Regions from separate parts of the Bilifractor sp. LCP21S3_A7 genome, predicted to be linked through region 4. Evidence: predicted binding sites of a transcription regulator. Region 4 holds the regulator's gene; each other region holds the start of a gene.
What was found. The regulator Rex, encoded in region 4, represses fermentation and respiration genes when NADH is low (regulators of the CRP and FNR family bind a similar motif). The targets are predictions, from matches to a motif close to ATTGTTAANTANTTAACAAT.

Region 1 (4,218 bases), on a different contig from region 4:
AAAGCGAGAATTTTCGCTGTCTCATCTTTTCACTGCCTCCGTCAGGACGCTCCGTTCTTAAGCTGTCCGGGGAGCAGGCTGCTCCGGTGAGGCCGGTAAGGGAGGACTGCTCCGGTTGAGGCCGGTCGGGCAGGCTGCTCCGGTGAGAGGTGACCCGGGGAGGCGGCCCTTCAGGTCTGACTCTGCAAACCGTGATCTGCAGCCAGCGCGCAATTTTTTTACAGAAGCGGATATAAAGGGAAAATGGAGGAGGCGAAGAAACAGAAAGACAATAGCGGAGAAAGAAAATAGCAGGAAAATAATTTACATCTGTCACAAAAATGGTAAAATACAGATAGGTTGTTAAAAAAATATCATAAAGCGCGGTCCCTGAAAATGGAAACGGAAAGGCGTATGGAAGAGGAGGAATGAGCTGATGAATTACGATGAAAAGTACAAGGAGAAACTGGTAACCGCCGAGAAGGCAGCTTCGGTGATTAAAAGCGGCGACTGGGTTGATTACGGATGGTGTGTAGGAACGAATGTTGCGGTTGATAAAGCTCTGGCAAAGAGAATGCCTGAGCTTCATGACGTGAACATCCGCGGCGGCGTTCTCTGTCATGCTCCGGCTATCTTCGGAATTGAAAATCCGGCGGAACATTTTATCTGGAACAGCTGGCATATGAATCCGGTGGAGAGACATTCGGTATCCAAGGGGTTCTGCTTTTATACGCCGCTTCGTTATTCTGAGCTGCCGCGCCTCTACAGAGAGAGCACGATGCCGTTGAATGTGGCAATTTTTCAGGTATCGCCGATGGACAAACACGGCTACTTCAATTTCGGCCCCTGCGCGAGTCAGATGAGCGCTGTTGTGGAGACGGCAGATATCGTAATCGCAGAGGTGAACAAAAACATGCCGGTATGTCTCGGAACCCGGGATAATTACGTGCACATTGACCAGATCGATATGATCGTTGAGGGAGATGATCCTGCGATTGACGAGGTGCCGGCAGGGGGAGAAGCCAGTGATGTGGATAAGGCGGTCGCGGAGCTTGTAGTTCCGGAAATCTCGGACGGCGCCTGCCTGCAGCTGGGGATCGGCGGAATGCCGAACGCGATCGGCAAAATGATTGCGGAAAGTGACCTGAAGGATCTGGGTATTCACACGGAGATGTACGTGGATTCCTTTGTGGATATGGCAGAGGCGGGCAAAATTAACGGGTCAAAGAAGAACATTGACCGGGGGCTTCAGGTGTATGCTTTCGGTGCCGGCACCAGAAGGATGTACGATTATCTCGACGGAAATCCGGAATGTATGGCTGCCTCTGTCGGATATGTCAACGACATCGATACCATCGGCGCGATTGACAATTTTATCTCTATTAATAACGCTGTGGACATTGATCTTTACGGACAGGTTAACGCCGAGAGCGCAGGGATCAAGAATATTTCGGGAGCCGGCGGACAGCTCGACTTTGTACTTGGAGCGTATAAATCCAGGGGCGGAAAGAGCTTTATCTGCCTGTCGTCCGCGTACAAGGACAAAAAGACCGGGGAGATCAAGAGCCGGATCCGTCCGACGCTGACCCCGGGAAGCGTGGTTACGGATACGCGCGCGAACACGATGTATATCGTGACCGAATATGGAAAGGTCTGCCTGAAGGGGCTCTCCATGTGGCAGAGAGCGGAACAGCTGATCAATATCGCACATCCGAAGGTACGGGATGAACTGATCCGTGAGGCGGAGAAAATGAACATCTGGAGACGGTCCAATAAGAGATGACATGCGGCGGTGATGTCAAGGAAAAAACTATACAAGATTGCGATCCAAATTTAGCAAGTTTTTTTCAAAATAAAGATTGATAAATATTTGACAAAAAGGCGGAATAGGGGTATGATGATTACATCGTTAAGAAATAAACGAGCATTGTTCCGGCGGTCTGAATCAGAAGACTCGGTACAGCGTTCCGGCTTTTTCCTGACGGTGATTCATGAGGATATACATATTTCACGTACTATAATATTTATTTTTTAAGGAGGCTTTAATATGGCTGAGAAAATTGTTATTGCTGGCGCCTGCCGTACTGCGATCGGTAAGATGGGTGGAGAACTTAGCACAGTTCCGGTTGCTGATCTCGGAACAATTGTTATCAAAGAGGCTCTGAAGCGCTCCGGAGTACCGGCGGATAAGGTAGACATGGTATACATGGGATGTGTACTTCAGGCAGGACAGGGACAGAACGTTGCCCGTCAGGCATCTGTAAATGCGGGAATTCCGGTTGAGGTTCCGGCAATGACTCTTAATATTCTCTGCGGTTCCGGACTTGCAGCTGTCAACATGGCAGCAGACATGATCCGTGCGGGAGAGGCGGAAATCGTTGTTGCAGGCGGCATGGAGAGCATGTCCAAAGCTCCGTACCTTCTGCAGAACGGACGTTATGGATACAGAATGGGCGATGGAGCACTGATTGATTCCATGACGCATGACGCTCTTACCGATGCATTCAACAATTATCATATGGGAATCACAGCTGAGAATGTTGCCGAGAAATACGGCCTGACCAGAGAAGAGCTCGACGAGTTCTCCGCAAAATCTCAGCAGAAAGCCTGCAAGGCAATTGAAGAGGGCAAGTTCAAGGATGAGATCGTTCCGGTAGAGGTAAAGGGACGTAAGGGCAAGGTTACCATCGTTGATACCGATGAGGGACCGCGTCCGGGAACAACAGCAGAAGGACTTGCAAAGCTTCGCCCCGCTTTCAAGAAGGATGGAATTGTAACCGCAGGTAATGCTTCCGGAATCAATGACGGTGCGGCAGCAGTTGTAGTAATGACAGAATCCAAGGCAAAAGAGCTCGGTGTAAAGCCGATGGCTTCCTGGATCGCAGGCGCGCTCGGCGGCGTTGATCCGGCTATCATGGGTGTAGGACCGATCGTAGCTACCAGAAATCTGCTGAAGAAGACCGGAATGACCGTTGCGGACTTCGATCTGTACGAGGCAAATGAGGCATTTGCTACACAGTCTCTCGCAGTTGCCAAGGAACTCGGATTTGATCCGGAGAAGCTGAATGTAAACGGAGGAGCAATCGCTCTTGGACATCCGGTAGGATGCTCCGGAACAAGAATCCTTGTTACCCTGCTCTATGAGATGCAGAAGAGAAAAGCGAACAAAGGTCTTGCAACTCTTTGCATCGGCGGCGGCATGGGCTGCGCTACCGCGGTAGAGAGATACGAGGAGTAAACGGAAACTTATCAGGAGCTGAAACGGAGCTGTTTTTCCCTGCACAGGGAGAGCCGTTTCCGGCTCCTGAATCATATTGGATAAGAAAGGGTTTCTATCATGGCATATGTTACATATGAAACCGAAGGCGCGGTAGCAATTGCCACTATTGACCGCCCGAAGGCTCTGAATGCATTAAACAGCGAAGTTCTTGACGATCTGGAGAAGGTGATTGAGGGCATTGATCTTGATACCATCCGTTGCCTCATCATCACCGGTGCCGGCGATAAATCCTTCGTAGCCGGTGCGGATATCGGAGAGATGAGCACCCTGACAGCTGCCGAGGGAGAGGCTTTCGGCAAGAAGGGAAATGACCTGTTCCGCAAAATTGAGACGCTCCCGATTCCTGTCATTGCCGCGGTTAACGGATTTGCTCTGGGCGGCGGCAACGAGATCGCAATGAGCTGTGATTTCCGCATCTGCTCTGAGAATGCCGTATTCGGACAGCCGGAAGCCGGCCTTGGAATTACGCCGGGCTTTGGAGGCACACAGAGACTTGCTCGTCTGGTAGGACCGGGAATGGCAAAGCAGCTGATCTACACCGCAAGAAATATCAAGGCGGATGAGGCGTTCCGCATTGGTCTTGTCAACCAGGTGGTGCCGCAGGAAGAGCTGATGCCAACGGTGAAAAAAATTGCTTCCATTATCGCGGGCAACGCGCCGATCGCGGTAAGAGCATGCAAGAAAGCGGTCAACGAGGGCCTTCAGGAGAATATCGATGATGCACTTGTGATCGAGGAGAAGCTCTTCGGTTCCTGCTTCAATTCCGAGGATCAGAAGGAGGGAATGGCAAATTTCCTCCGCAAAAAGGATGATCCGAAGAAGGTAAAACACGTGGCATTCCAGAACAAGTAATCGTATAATACAGTACAGGTGTCCGGCACCGGTTTTTTCGCGTTCCGGAAGCCGGACACCAGATACTGTTTCCATCACTATAGAATATCTATGCAGGAGGTACAGCA
Region 2 (4,218 bases), on a different contig from region 4:
TGAGTCCGTCTGAATTTGCAGCCATAGCGTATGTCTGTCTGAATTTCCAACCATAGTGTATGTCCGTGTGGATTTGCAGTCATAGCGTATGTCCGTCTGAATTTTCAGTCAGGTCATGGCTGCCCATCCTCTGAACCAATGACGCGAAGACCGGAGTCTGAGAGAGCCATGCATATTTCGTCAGCGAATGTCAGAGCATATGTCCGGCATCAGCATCGGCAGATACTTTTCATAATTAATTCCGTCGAGGAAGGAAGTGCCGGCTGCGATGGAGTCGTGAACGCCGGCGGACAGAAAGTTTCCGGCAGTCCTGACGGTTCTGTCCCAGCTCCATCCGTTGAGACGTCCGCCGAGGACAATGGCGGCGAAAAGATCGCCGGTTCCGGAAAAGTGCCCTTTTTCGTGCGGGAAGAGATACAGAGCTTCTCCCTCGTTGTTCACAAGCAGGTTGCCGATCTTCGGTTGTGTTCCGTCAGCGGAGTGATTGCCGGGCTGTAAGTCATTGCTGCCGGAGGAGATGACCCGGAAGGTGTCTGTGGATCTCCCAGAGCCTTTTCCCGGGGATTTCGACAGAGAGTGGTCTGACATATCCGGCCCCAAGACGGGAAATGTGGAATCACCTCCCGGGGATTCAGACATAGTGTGATTGCAGAGCTCCCCGGATAAACCCGTGACGAGAATTGTTTTTCCCGGCTTGTTCAGAAGGGAACGGGCCCGGTCCCGGATCTGTTCCAGAAGCGACGCTGCAGGAGAGGAAAGAAGTTCTGCGGGTTCGGCGCCGGTCAGAAGACAGAGCTCTGTGGTGTTTGGGGTCAGGATATCGGCCTGTTCGGCGAGAACCTTCATGTCGCAGAGCAGATTGGGTGAAAAATTTGCGTAGGTGAAGCCGTCATCTCCCATGACGGGATCGACCAGAAGTGTGGTTTCCCCGGTCTTGAACTGTTCCAGGAAATCCCTGACGAAAGAGGTCTGAGAGGAATCCGCCAGATAGCCGGTCAGAATGCCGTCGAAGCTGGCATGAAGCGAGGACCAGTGTGAGAGATAATGCGGCAGGTCCGCGGTGCAGTCTCTGGAGTAGTATCCCGTGTATTCGGTCTGCGCCGTCAGTACAGCGGTTGGTACCGGATTCACGGAAATTCCCATGGCGGAGAGAACCGAAATATCCGCCACCAGAGAACAGCGTCCCATGCCGGAGAGGTCGTTAATTGCGGCTGTTTTCTTAATCATTGAGCCATCCCTTTCAAATTTCATCTCAATCAATTCAATCATCAATCCTTATATTTTATAAGATTGGATCAGTAAAGATATAATCAGTACTCACTAATTTTTCACACCCAGTAAACCACCATATGTTACATCGTGGCACAAACGGTATAAGCTACGGATTGCTCCGTGCTGCGCACTCCCGCAATCTACAGGTATTCGCATACAGCCTCTTACGTGCGCTTCGCGGCAGGCAGCCTGTCTGCGTTTTCGAAGAACTGATACAACAGACGCCCGGTAAAGGACCCGCTTGTGCGGTGTGCCTTCACCGGGCGTCTGTCGCTCCGGACCATTTTTATTTTTCTTCAATAAACAGGCAGTCCATCGGGCAGGCCTGCGCACACTTGCCGCAGGCAATGCATTTGAATGCCTTTTCGGTTGCGGGATCCTTTCTCATCACATGCATCGGGCAGACCTCAACGCAGGTTCCGCAGCCTGTGCAGAGTTTCTTGTTCACCATGTAAACACCGAATTTGTTCTGTGTGATAGCGTTCTGCGGGCAGTTCCGGGCACACTTGCCGCACTGAATACAGGTCACCGGTTTGGTCTCGAAGGGGAATACTTCGTTTACCGTCTCGATCCGCAGAGCGGCAAGATCCAGATCGTCGCTCTTGAAATAGGTATTCGCGCATACCTGTACGCAGGTGAGGCAGTTCATGCACTCGGCTTCTTTGTTAACCTTCAGACGTTTCATAACTTGACATCCTCCTTGTCAATAGAAATAGTACTGCATTTCCCTTTTGCGGTGAATACCGCAAAAAAACACCCAGAGTCATCACTTCTGAGTCTGTTTCAGATTACCGAAAGATTGTGCAATATTTAACATACTTTCATAGTATTAATCTATCGTATTCAGGATATTTCGTCAATACGGGAATGGCAGAATCAGGCAATTTTCTGTACCGAATCAACAAAAAAATCAGAAGAGCTTCCTGAAAATATGACGAATCTGCACAGCGGGCAGGTAATGCCAGATAGATTTTGTCTTGTTGTTCGGCGCTTCTGGTCTTGAACCTTCTGATGACAGAAGTGCATAATAGAAAAATCGACAGAAGAACAGACATGGAAGAACGGGTATCAGAGGAACAACCGGCGGAGGTACAAGTTCCGGCAGCTCAGCGTCGGGATAATGAAGGGATATACGATAAAGATACATTGTACTACACACTGTATAAGCTACGGATTGTTCCGTGCTTCGCACTCTCGCAATCCTACAGGTGACCGACTTCGTCGGTCTGTCGCGGCGTTCGCCCTACCGCTTCACACTTTGTGTGAGCGGACGTGGCTCACTGCCCGCGCATATTCGCATTCCAGCGTTGCTTTGCACCGCTCCATGCTCATACCTGTTGTCGTCGCTAATGTTCTTGCTCACTGGTGAGCAAGCTCTCCGTGGGCCAAGAACATTGCGACTGGACTTATACAGTAGATATATGAAAGGAATTATTGATGAAGGTTTTACATATCGGGGAAAAGGGAAATATTGAGAAGTACGCAGCCGGAAACCCGTATCTCTCCAGGCTGGAGATCATAGACATGCCGAGGGGGCTGACGGATATCGAGTACCTTTCTCGGGCGAAGGATGCGGATTACATTGTAGCGGATGCCATCTCGAGGGTATCCGGTGACCTGATCGCCGGGATGCCGAATCTTCGGATGATTCACTCTGAGGGAGTGGCTTATGACCAGATCGACACAGAGGCGGCTGCTGATCGCGGGATCTATGTCTGCAGCAGTCAGGGAATGAATGCTTCCGCGGTAGCGGAGCAGACGGTTCTTCTGATGGTTGGGATGCTGCGGGATGTGGTGAACGGAGACCAGGCGGTCCGGGACGGACGGCAGATTCAGGTAAAAGGCGGATATATCCGGTCAGGATCGCTGAGGGAGCTGTCTGACTGCACGGTCGGGCTGGTGGGATTCGGAAATATTGCCAGGCGTACCGCACATCTTCTGAAGGCTTACGGAACGCGTGATATTTTCTATTATAAAAGACATCCCCTCTCGGCAGAGAGGGAGAAGGAGTACGGCGTGCAATATCTGCCGCTGGACAGATTGCTGGAACAGAGCGATATTGTCAGTCTGCACCTTCCCGTTACGCCCGAAACGGAATACATGGCGGACTTTGATTTCTTCCACAAGATGAAGGAGGGATCATATTTCGTGAATACATCCAGGGGAGAGCTTGTGGAGGATGATGCGCTGATTCACGCCCTGGCATCCGGAAAGCTGGCAATGGCCGGACTGGATACCCTCGACTGCGAGCCGGTGCAGAAGGATCATGTGCTGCTCGAACAGCCGCGGGAGATTTCGCGAAGGATTATTTTCAGTCCGCACATCGGCGGAATCACCGGCGCTTCCTTTGCCCGCAGCATGACGATGGTGCTGGAGGATATCAAAACTGTCGAAGAAGGCGGAAGACCGGCGCGAGCCGTGTGATCGCTGTCCACGGATAACGTTAAGTCATGGAATTTCTGCTCTTCAGAAAAACCGCGGGCCGATAACCTAACTGATTTCTGTTAAAAAAATACCGGACCGCGGGTATTGTCATACTGCAAAAAGGTTGCTATGATTTTCCCATAAATAAAAGTCAGAGACATCTGTGATACAAGGAAGTATCGTCGGCAGACAGCCGGGTACTTCTTTTTTTACGCGAACAGTGAGCCGCAGCCGAATGCGAAGTATTCGTGTGCGGCGAGCGTCGCGATAGCGAGATAAAACTCGCACAGCGTGTTTTATCTCGCTATCGTATCCTATATTCTGAATACAGACAGTGCAAAGGGGCATGTGGATTTATTCTGCATGCCCTTTTCTGTTTTCGCAGGTTTTCCGATAACGCGGAGAGGGCTGTCGGTTGAACGATTGGACTCGTCGCGTGACATCTGCAAGGTTGTTTGATAATGCGGAGAGGACTGTCGGTTGAACGATTGGACTCGTTGCGTGACATCTGCAAGGCTGTTT
Region 3 (4,218 bases), on a different contig from region 4:
AGAAGTCTGCGGTTTCCGATCCTCAGATGTCGAGTGCCGCATGATAGCCCCAGTACACCGCATTTGTAATGGTGGAAACTCTGGACGCATCGCCGATTACACGGACGAAGGGAGCGGTGTCCATCAGGGCCTCCACAACATCAGTCCGGGATCTCTGACCGAGCGCGCAGATCACGGTGTCACCGGGAACCAGAACCTTCTCTCCGTCCTTTGTCTCGCAGAGGATTCCCTCTTTTGTGACCTCGAGTCCCTTGTAACCGGTATGGACCGTACAATATTTATCAATCTGTGCCATCAGCAGAGGACGGTGGCGGACGTTTGCGTCCGGCGCAAGCATATCCCGCATCTCAACGATCTCAACATGCTTTCCCTCCTGCCCGAGATGAACGGCACACTCACAGCCCGCGAGTCCGCCGCCGAATACAACGACATGGTCCGTGCAGCGTTCTTTTTCCAGATAATAGTTGTTGACCACAATGACGTTTGCTCCGTTTTCCCCGCGCAGCCCCGGAATCGGAGGTACGAGAGGTGTAGAGCCAACCGCAATGATCAGTGCATCCGGCGCCTCGCTGTCGACATATTCCGGTGTCACCTCGACACCGGTACGGATCTCAACGCCCGCCTTCTCGCAGAGCAGCCGGTATGTTCCGGAGAGCTGATACATCTCATACTTGAAGGGAAGCGCCTGCTCCGATTTCAGAATGCCGCCGACCTCCTTTTCCTTCTCACAGAGGACCACCTGATGTCCGCGTCTCGCAGCGGTATAAGCCGCATACAGACCGCCCGGGCCGCCTCCTGCCACAAGAACCTTTTTCTTTACCGGTGCGGGCTGGATCTCATCCCCTTCCAGTTCTCTTCCGATCAGCGGGTTGACCGTACAGCGTCTGGTAGATGTGGCCGCGCGCTCCGCCATACACGTAAAGCAGCGCAGACACCGCACGATCTCATCCTCTCTGCCCTCGTTGACTTTTCTCGGAAGGAAGGGATCGGCCAGAAGGGCGCGTCCCATATACACGATATCCGCTTTTCCCGAAGCAATGATCTCCTCCATTTGCGCCGGGTCGTTCAGGCCTCCGATCGTAGCAACCGGTTTTTGTACATGCTTCCGGATCTCTGCCGCCAAATACACGTTACGTCCGTGGTCCTCGAACATTGACGGATGCGTGATGCCGAACGTCTTCTGATAGGTGCCGGCCGACACATGAATGATATCCGCATAGGGCTCGATCGCCTGTGCAATACGGACACCTTCATCGAGGCCATATCCGCCCTCCGTGAACTCAGCGCCACTCATTCGAAATTCAACAGGGAAGAACGGGCCTACCGCCTCTCTCACCGACTGAAGAACCTCCACAGCAAACCGGGTGCGGTTTTCCAGTGACCCGCCATATTCATCTGTCCGATGATTGAACAGGGGAGAGAGGAACTGATTGATCAGCCAGCCGTGCCCGCCGTGAATCATGATCATCTCAAAACCCGCACGCTTTGCCAGTCCTGCTACATGCCCGTACGCCGACACAATGTCTTCAATCATTTCCTTTGTCAGAGCCTTCACCTGCACGCCGTCTCCGCGAACGGTATCGGAGGGTCCCCACTGATGCAGATCGTGCTGCTTCTTTTTGTCTGTCATGTAGGTGCCGGCAAACATACCGGAGTGCGACAGTTCCAGACTCGGAATCCCGCCATGCCTGCGGATTGCATCCGCCGTATAGGTTGCGCAGGCCAGGGAGTTCAGAATGGACTCATCCAGATGATAGGCATGTGAACCGTCCGTCTGCGGGTGAACCATGCACTCACTTACCGTGACCGCCGCTGCGCCTCCCTTGGAACGCAGCTCATAAAAAGCCGTGGATTTTGGTCCGATGCAGCCGTCATTCGTGATATCCGTTCCACCCATAGGTGCGGAAAACATACGGTTGCGAAAGGTAGTTCTGCCGATCGTGATTGGTTTGCAGAGATTCGGGTATTTTCTGGTTCTCATAACATCCTCCTGTACACTCATTTCAGATTGATGGCGCGATATCGTTAACAAATTAACTAAATCTATCTTACATCGGCTCCCAGGCTTTCGCCATCAACCAGACTCATGCGTGTAGAAACTATTTTTTTCATCCCTTCATAATGATTGTATGGTTTTTGTCTGAAAGAGTATAAACTCATCCTTATCTGGGGTATAATGCAGGAAGACAGATCCCGTCATACAAGAATGAGACGCACCCAGGAAATGGGCATCATGTAAGAAGGAAACATGCCCAGAAAATGGATATCATGTAAGAAGGAGACGCACTCAGGAAATGGATACAAAAATGCTTCGTTATTTCTGTGCCTGCTATGAAACCGGAAGTTTAAACAAGGCTTCCGAACGTTTTTATATTTCCCCGCAGGGTATGGGAAAAAATCTGAACCGCCTGGAGGATGAGCTCGGCGTGGTTCTCTTTCGCCGGTCATCCGCAGGGCTCATTCCCACCAAGAGCGGAGACTACCTGTACAGGCACAGCCGCGAGCTGCTGTACCGGCTGCAGGATCTTGAAATGGAGATGAAGCGGATGGATTTCTCCCGCCGCTCTCTCCGGGTTGGTTTCGCCTGCGGCGTCATTCGCGCGCTTCAATCCGTCCCCGCGCTGCGGGCTCTGAATCAGAAGCTGATCGGATCAGAGAGAGTGGAATGGACAGAGGATTTCAATCAGAACATCAAAGATCTGCTCCTGGGCGGCAAAATCGACACCGCCTATGTCGTCGATCATTTTCGCTCCCCCATGGTGCACGAGCAGAAAATCTTCGAGACGAGACTCTGTGCCGTGGTTCCTCAGGGGCATCCGCTGTATGATAGAGATGTACTGTCATTCGTGGATCTGCAGGAGGAGAAGCTGATCACACTCAACGAGAAATTCAGTATTTTTCACTCCATCGTCACCAAATGTCAGGAGCTCGGCTTTGTGCCGCAGATCTCCATCCGTACAATGGAGAGCTCACTAATTTATCTGTTCGTATCCAGACAGCACGGTATCGGCATCGATGTAAACCTTCATGCCTCCGAAATCCGGCAGGAGAATATCCGGTGCATCGAGATCAAAGACTCCATCCCCTGGGCCATCTACGCCGCAACGTTAAAGACCCCGGCGTCCTCCGAGTCTGCAGGAAGTTCCGGTTTCTGATCTTTCGTATTCGCATTCATCATCACCGGTATCTGCCTCTTTCAGACATGCATCGCCAGTCAGAACAGAATCCGTATATAGGACCGGCCGTTCGCCCGCCTCAGACATGCATCGCCAGCGCCAGAACAGAATCTGTATTCATAGCCGCCCGTTCGCCTGCCTCAGACATGCATCGCCAGCCAGAACAGAACCGCATCCCGGAAATTCCTGGGGTTCATTCCGGTCTTCCCGGCGATCCGGTTCAGCCTCTGCTGAACGGTGTTGACATGCAGGAAAAGCTTCTCCGCGGCCGCCTTCAGAGACATGTCCGAGTCATAGTACGTCTTCAGGAATTCAACTTCCGAGGGCTTCAACCCTCCCAGCACCTTCGTTGTGTATTCCTCTCTCACCGCATCGCTCATCCCTGAAAGAAGGATCTCCAGCTTCAGATCATCAAACGCGACGAGATCCTTCCCGGTCCCGCGTATAGAGCTAATGGCGATGACTGCATCCCGCCAGGAATCGCCGCACTTTTCAAAGCTCTTGTCACTGCCGACCGCCATCTGAAGGATCTGATGATGATCCGATGCGAAACGGCGGAATACTGACTGATAATTCTTGTATGACTCCGACCGTATGAGTCCGGCGAACCGGTTCGGGTAGATATAGGTGTAGACTTCTTCCCCGATCCGGTTGAAAAAAGCTCTTACCTTCTGCTCCAGAAGAGAGATGTTCACCAGATTATAACGAGTATTTATCTCGATACACAGCATGCGGTATCTGCCCTTCGGGTCTACATGAAACTCCTTCAGGCAGCTGTCAAAATAAGCGCGGTTTTCGAAATCCTCATTTTGGATACAGCGGATCAGATAGGCGCGCCGCTCATCTGTACTCCGGTACATCTCTCCGATTTCCTGCTCATGCAGGAGAAGCGCCGAGATCCTTTCCGCAAGATGCGCGTACTTCCGGGCTTCGGACGGCTCTGCCGTGATACCGATCACCGCGATTACAGAGTTATGATAATAGATCGGAATATTTATTCCCTTTCTTGTACCCGAATAATCCTCGTTGCTGTCCACCTCTA
Region 4 (4,218 bases):
TCACGATTTCACGGCCGATGATGGTAAAAATCTTACCCTTAGCCGCGTCGTTCTTCTCCTTCTTGTGCTTGATGTTCGCAAACTTTGAATGTCCTGACATAAAATTTCACTCCTCATTAAATTGTAAATAGTATATGAATTCAGCGCCGGATACGGTAACCGGCCATGCTGTATACAACACCACAAGCTGTATACAAAGTCCGGCGGTTTTCATAACTCGCGCTAATTTTAACATTACTTTAAAAATATATCACTGAATGGATGGATCGTCAACCGGCTGCAAAGAGAGTCAAGGCGGCTGCAAAGAGAGTCAAATCGGCTCAAAGCAGATACAAAGAGAGTCAAAGCAGCAAAGAAGCAGAAAATTTCAGAGCTCTGTCTCCCTTTGAGGTGACAGCGGAAAAGGCGCGGCGCCGGTTCATCAGAGAAATTCGTGGATGAATTCGAGAATGTTTCCGGCAGTCGCGGAGGCCTCTGAATATTTCTCGGATGCCCGCTCTCCGCATTTTCCGTGAATGTAGACTCCGAGTGCGGCAGCGACACCGGTATAATCTCCGTGCTGCGCGGTCAGACCGGCAATGATTCCGGTCAGGACATCTCCGCTCCCGGCTGTGGAAAGTGCGCTGTTGCCGGACCGGTTCAGGAAGCAGCTGCCATTCGGGAGCGCTGTGATGGTTGCGGCGTCCTTCAGAACCACCGTGTTGCGGACCTCCTCGGCAGCATGCCTTGCGATGCTGACGGCAGATGACTTGATATCCGAAGGCGCGATGCCGGTCAGACGGCTCATTTCACCAACGTGTGGTGTGAAAACGGAGGGAAAGCGGATTTCCCGAAGGAGGTCGCTGTGCGCCGCGATGAGATTCAGCGCGTCAGCGTCAAAAACTGCAGGTATTTTTCTTTCCTGATTCAGACGAAGGAATTCCCGCATAAGAGAAAGCGCCGTATCGCCGGTTCCAAGTCCGGGACCGATCAGTACAGTATCCGCCCATTTCATATCCGCTGCAAGCTGTGGAAAGTCTTTTGCACCATCCCGGTATGTGGAAATGAGAGCTTCCGGGAACATTGCGCAGATCGGAGTGCGGTTATTTTCTTCTGTAAAGATTTTCACCATTCCGACACCGGTCAGAAGTGCGGCCTTTGCGGAAAGATATGCCGCCCCGCAGATATTCCGTGATCCGGCGATGACGAGGATCTTCCGGAAGGTTCCCTTGTTGCCGGATTCATCACGCTTCGGGAGATAATCAAGATCACTGTGTTCGATGGTATACAGCTGGCAGGCTTTTGTGATCTTTCTGGAAAGCGGAATACCGATTTGCTTTACCTTGACCTTTCCGGCACAGGCTGCTCCGGGATAGATGTAGAGCCCGGCCTTTCCGGTTGTGAAGGTGACGGTGAGATCCGCCCGGACAGCCGTCCCCATGATCATGCCGGAGTCGGTGTTGACACCGGACGGCATATCGACAGCGGCGACAGGAAGCTCGGAATGATTGATCCGGTCAATGAGTTCGGCATAGATTCCGGTGATGTCACGCTTGAGCCCGATTCCGAAGAGAGCGTCTATGATAAGAGAATAATCCTCCGGATGGAAATCCGCCAGCTCCTCGCCAGGCATCCTGCGTGCGCGGATGACCGGAATCGGAAAACCCTCGATGATATGAAGCTGCTGTTTCAGCTGTTCGCTGAATTTTTCCTCCGGTCCGGCAAGAAAAACCGTGCAGCTGTATCCCTCCTCGCAGAGAATGCGGGCAACGGCGACTCCGTCTCCGCCGTTGTTTCCCGTTCCGCAGACGACGAGGACCCGATCCATATCATACTGCCGTTTTTCAATTTCTGATGCACAGGCAAGTGCCGCCCGCTCCATGAGGACCATGGAAGGCATCCCCGCCGCGACAGCGCTTCGGTCTGCGTCCTGATGCTGCCTTGCACTCAAGATCAGTTTCATTCTGTATCCTCCCTTTCTGCTGAAGGACAGCGCAATTCATGAGATCCAATAACCGTTCTCTTCTCTGCCCCAATTTATGTGATCCGATAATGTTTCTCTTTTCTGTTCCAAAAAGAGCCCCCATCTACGCGAGGGGCTCTTGTATCGTCTTGTATCGGCAGGTGTCTACTTCTCTTCGAGTGTCTTGAGGTTGTAGGACAGCCGCATCAGACTTTCGGACAGATGAACATTCTGAACAGCCACATTCTTCGGCACCACAAGGTTCAGATCGGTGTGCGCAAAATTCCAGATGGCGTGAATGCCGTTTTCGATCAACATCTTGCTCACCTCAATGGCATACTCCTTCGGAAGTGTCAGCGTCGCGATTTCGACATCATTCTCCCGGAGAAAGGCCGGAATCTCGTCCGTCATACGGATTGGAACACCCCGGATGACCTTGCCCTTCAATTCGGGATTATTGTCGAAGAGCCCGATGATACGGAAACTGTTCTTCTCAAAGTTCGTGTAATTCGCGAGAGCCTGTCCCAGATGCCCGACACCGATAATAATAATATTGTGTATGCGGTCCAGTCCGAGAATTTTGGCAATCTCCTCCCGAAGATACTGCACATTATAACCGTAGCCCTGCTGCCCGAAACCGCCGAAATTATTCAGATCCTGCCGGATCTGAGAGGCGGTCACCTTCATCTGCTGACTGAGTTCACCGGAAGAAATCCGCTCAACGCCGGCCTCCTGCAGTTCACCGAGATACCGGTAATAACGGGGCAGCCTCTTGATAACGGCTTTCGAAATCTCTTTCTGACTCATATAAGAAAACCTCCTTGAAGCTACTACCATTATATGTAATTGTCTAATTTTTGTCAAAGTATTTCTCTTTTTCCTGCCGCCCTTGCTTTGTCGTTTTTTTTCGGTATAATTGGAAGGTAAATGCTCCGCCAGAGAGGCGGCGGGACGCAAACAGGAAAAGCAACGAATGTGTGAGGTGGACAGATATGATTCTCTCCTGTCAGAATATCAGCAAGACATTTGGATCAGAGGAAATCCTAAAGGATATTTCCTTTCATATTGAAGAAAGGGACAAGGCCGCTCTGATCGGTGTGAACGGAGCGGGCAAATCGACGCTGCTCCGGATCATTACCGGGGCTCTCAGCCCGGACACCGGAGAAGTCACCGTCACGCACGGCAAGACCATGGGATATCTGACGCAGTATCAGGACATGGAATCAGACGAGACGATCTATCAGGAGGTCCGGAAGGCAAAGCAGGACATCCTTGATATGGAGCAGCGCCTGCGGGAGATGGAGCGCCGGATGGACACAGTCACCGGCGAAGAGGCCGTTTCGCTGATGAATCGCTATACAGAGCTGATGCATGAGTTTGAGCTCCAGAACGGATATGCGGCGGAGAGCGAGATCACAGGCGTCCTGAAGGGACTCGGATTTGAGGAAAAAGATTTTGACCGCCGTCTGGGCTCCCTCTCCGGAGGTCAGAAGACACGGGTCGTTCTGGGAAAGCTCCTGCTGACAAAGCCGGATATCCTGCTTCTCGATGAGCCGACCAACCACCTGGATCTCTCCTCCATCGAGTGGCTGGAGAATTTTCTCATCAATTATCCGGGAACCGTGCTCATCGTCTCTCATGACCGGTATTTCCTGAACCGCATCGTCACGCGGGTTATCGAGATCGAAAACGGCAGATCGATGAGCTTCGAGGGAAATTATAACGAATACAGCCGGAAGAAATCGATCGTGCGCAAGGCGCAGTACAACGCGTGGGCGAAGCAGCAGGCTGAAATCCGTCATCAGGAAGCGGTCATCACGAAGCTGAAGCAGTTTAACCGGGAGAAGTCCATCAAGCGCGCGGAATCCAGAGAAAAAATGCTCGATAAAATGGAGGTACTGGAAAAACCGCAGGAAGTCAGCGCGGATATGCGCATTGAGCTGAAGCCGAGGACGGAAAGCGGCAAGGATGTGCTCACTGTGACCGGTCTGTCCAAGTCTTTTCCGGGACTCCTTCTCTTCCGGAATCAGTCCTTTGAGATCAAGCGTGGAGAACGGGTCGCAATCATCGGTGACAACGGAACCGGAAAGTCCACGATTCTGAAGATGATCAACGGCCTTCTGACACCGGATGAGGGAAAAATCGCACTCGGTTCCAAGGTCCATATCGGGTATTACGATCAGGAGCAGCAGCTGCTTGACCCGGAGAAGACGATCTTTCAGCAGATCGCAGACGACTACCCCTCTCTGACCGAAACAGAGATCCGCAATGTCCTC

Region 1: the regulator Rex is predicted to act here: its motif matches at 1,838-1,857, upstream of ACTQ1O_RS01945 (acetyl-CoA C-acetyltransferase).
Region 2: the regulator Rex is predicted to act here: its motif matches at 2,071-2,090, upstream of ACTQ1O_RS13115 (4Fe-4S dicluster domain-containing protein).
Region 3: the regulator Rex is predicted to act here: its motif matches at 2,022-2,041, upstream of ACTQ1O_RS05615 (oxidoreductase).

The regions. Positions count from the first base shown of each region.
Region 1 covers NZ_JBQKGL010000002.1:35,807-40,024, reverse strand. Annotated here, with positions in the region: gene ACTQ1O_RS01950 (butyryl-CoA:acetate CoA-transferase) at 416-1,762, shown strand; gene ACTQ1O_RS01945 (acetyl-CoA C-acetyltransferase) at 2,027-3,217, shown strand; gene ACTQ1O_RS01940 (enoyl-CoA hydratase-related protein) at 3,317-4,111, shown strand.
Region 2 covers NZ_JBQKGL010000017.1:38,268-42,485, reverse strand. Annotated here, with positions in the region: gene mgtE (magnesium transporter) at 1-3, shown strand, start outside; gene ACTQ1O_RS13120 (bifunctional hydroxymethylpyrimidine kinase/phosphomethylpyrimidine kinase) at 181-1,227, opposite strand; gene ACTQ1O_RS13115 (4Fe-4S dicluster domain-containing protein) at 1,559-1,957, opposite strand; gene ACTQ1O_RS13110 (NAD(P)-dependent oxidoreductase) at 2,710-3,696, shown strand.
Region 3 covers NZ_JBQKGL010000004.1:279,969-284,186, reverse strand. Annotated here, with positions in the region: gene ACTQ1O_RS05615 (oxidoreductase) at 23-1,981, opposite strand; gene ACTQ1O_RS05610 (LysR family transcriptional regulator) at 2,295-3,155, shown strand; gene ACTQ1O_RS05605 (CdaR family transcriptional regulator) at 3,317-4,218, opposite strand, start outside.
Region 4 covers NZ_JBQKGL010000003.1:230,025-234,242, forward strand. Annotated here, with positions in the region: gene ACTQ1O_RS04155 (YebC/PmpR family DNA-binding transcriptional regulator) at 1-100, opposite strand, end outside; gene ACTQ1O_RS04160 (NAD(P)H-hydrate dehydratase) at 422-1,942, opposite strand; gene ACTQ1O_RS04165 (redox-sensing transcriptional repressor Rex) at 2,108-2,749, opposite strand; gene abc-f (ribosomal protection-like ABC-F family protein) at 2,935-4,218, shown strand, end outside.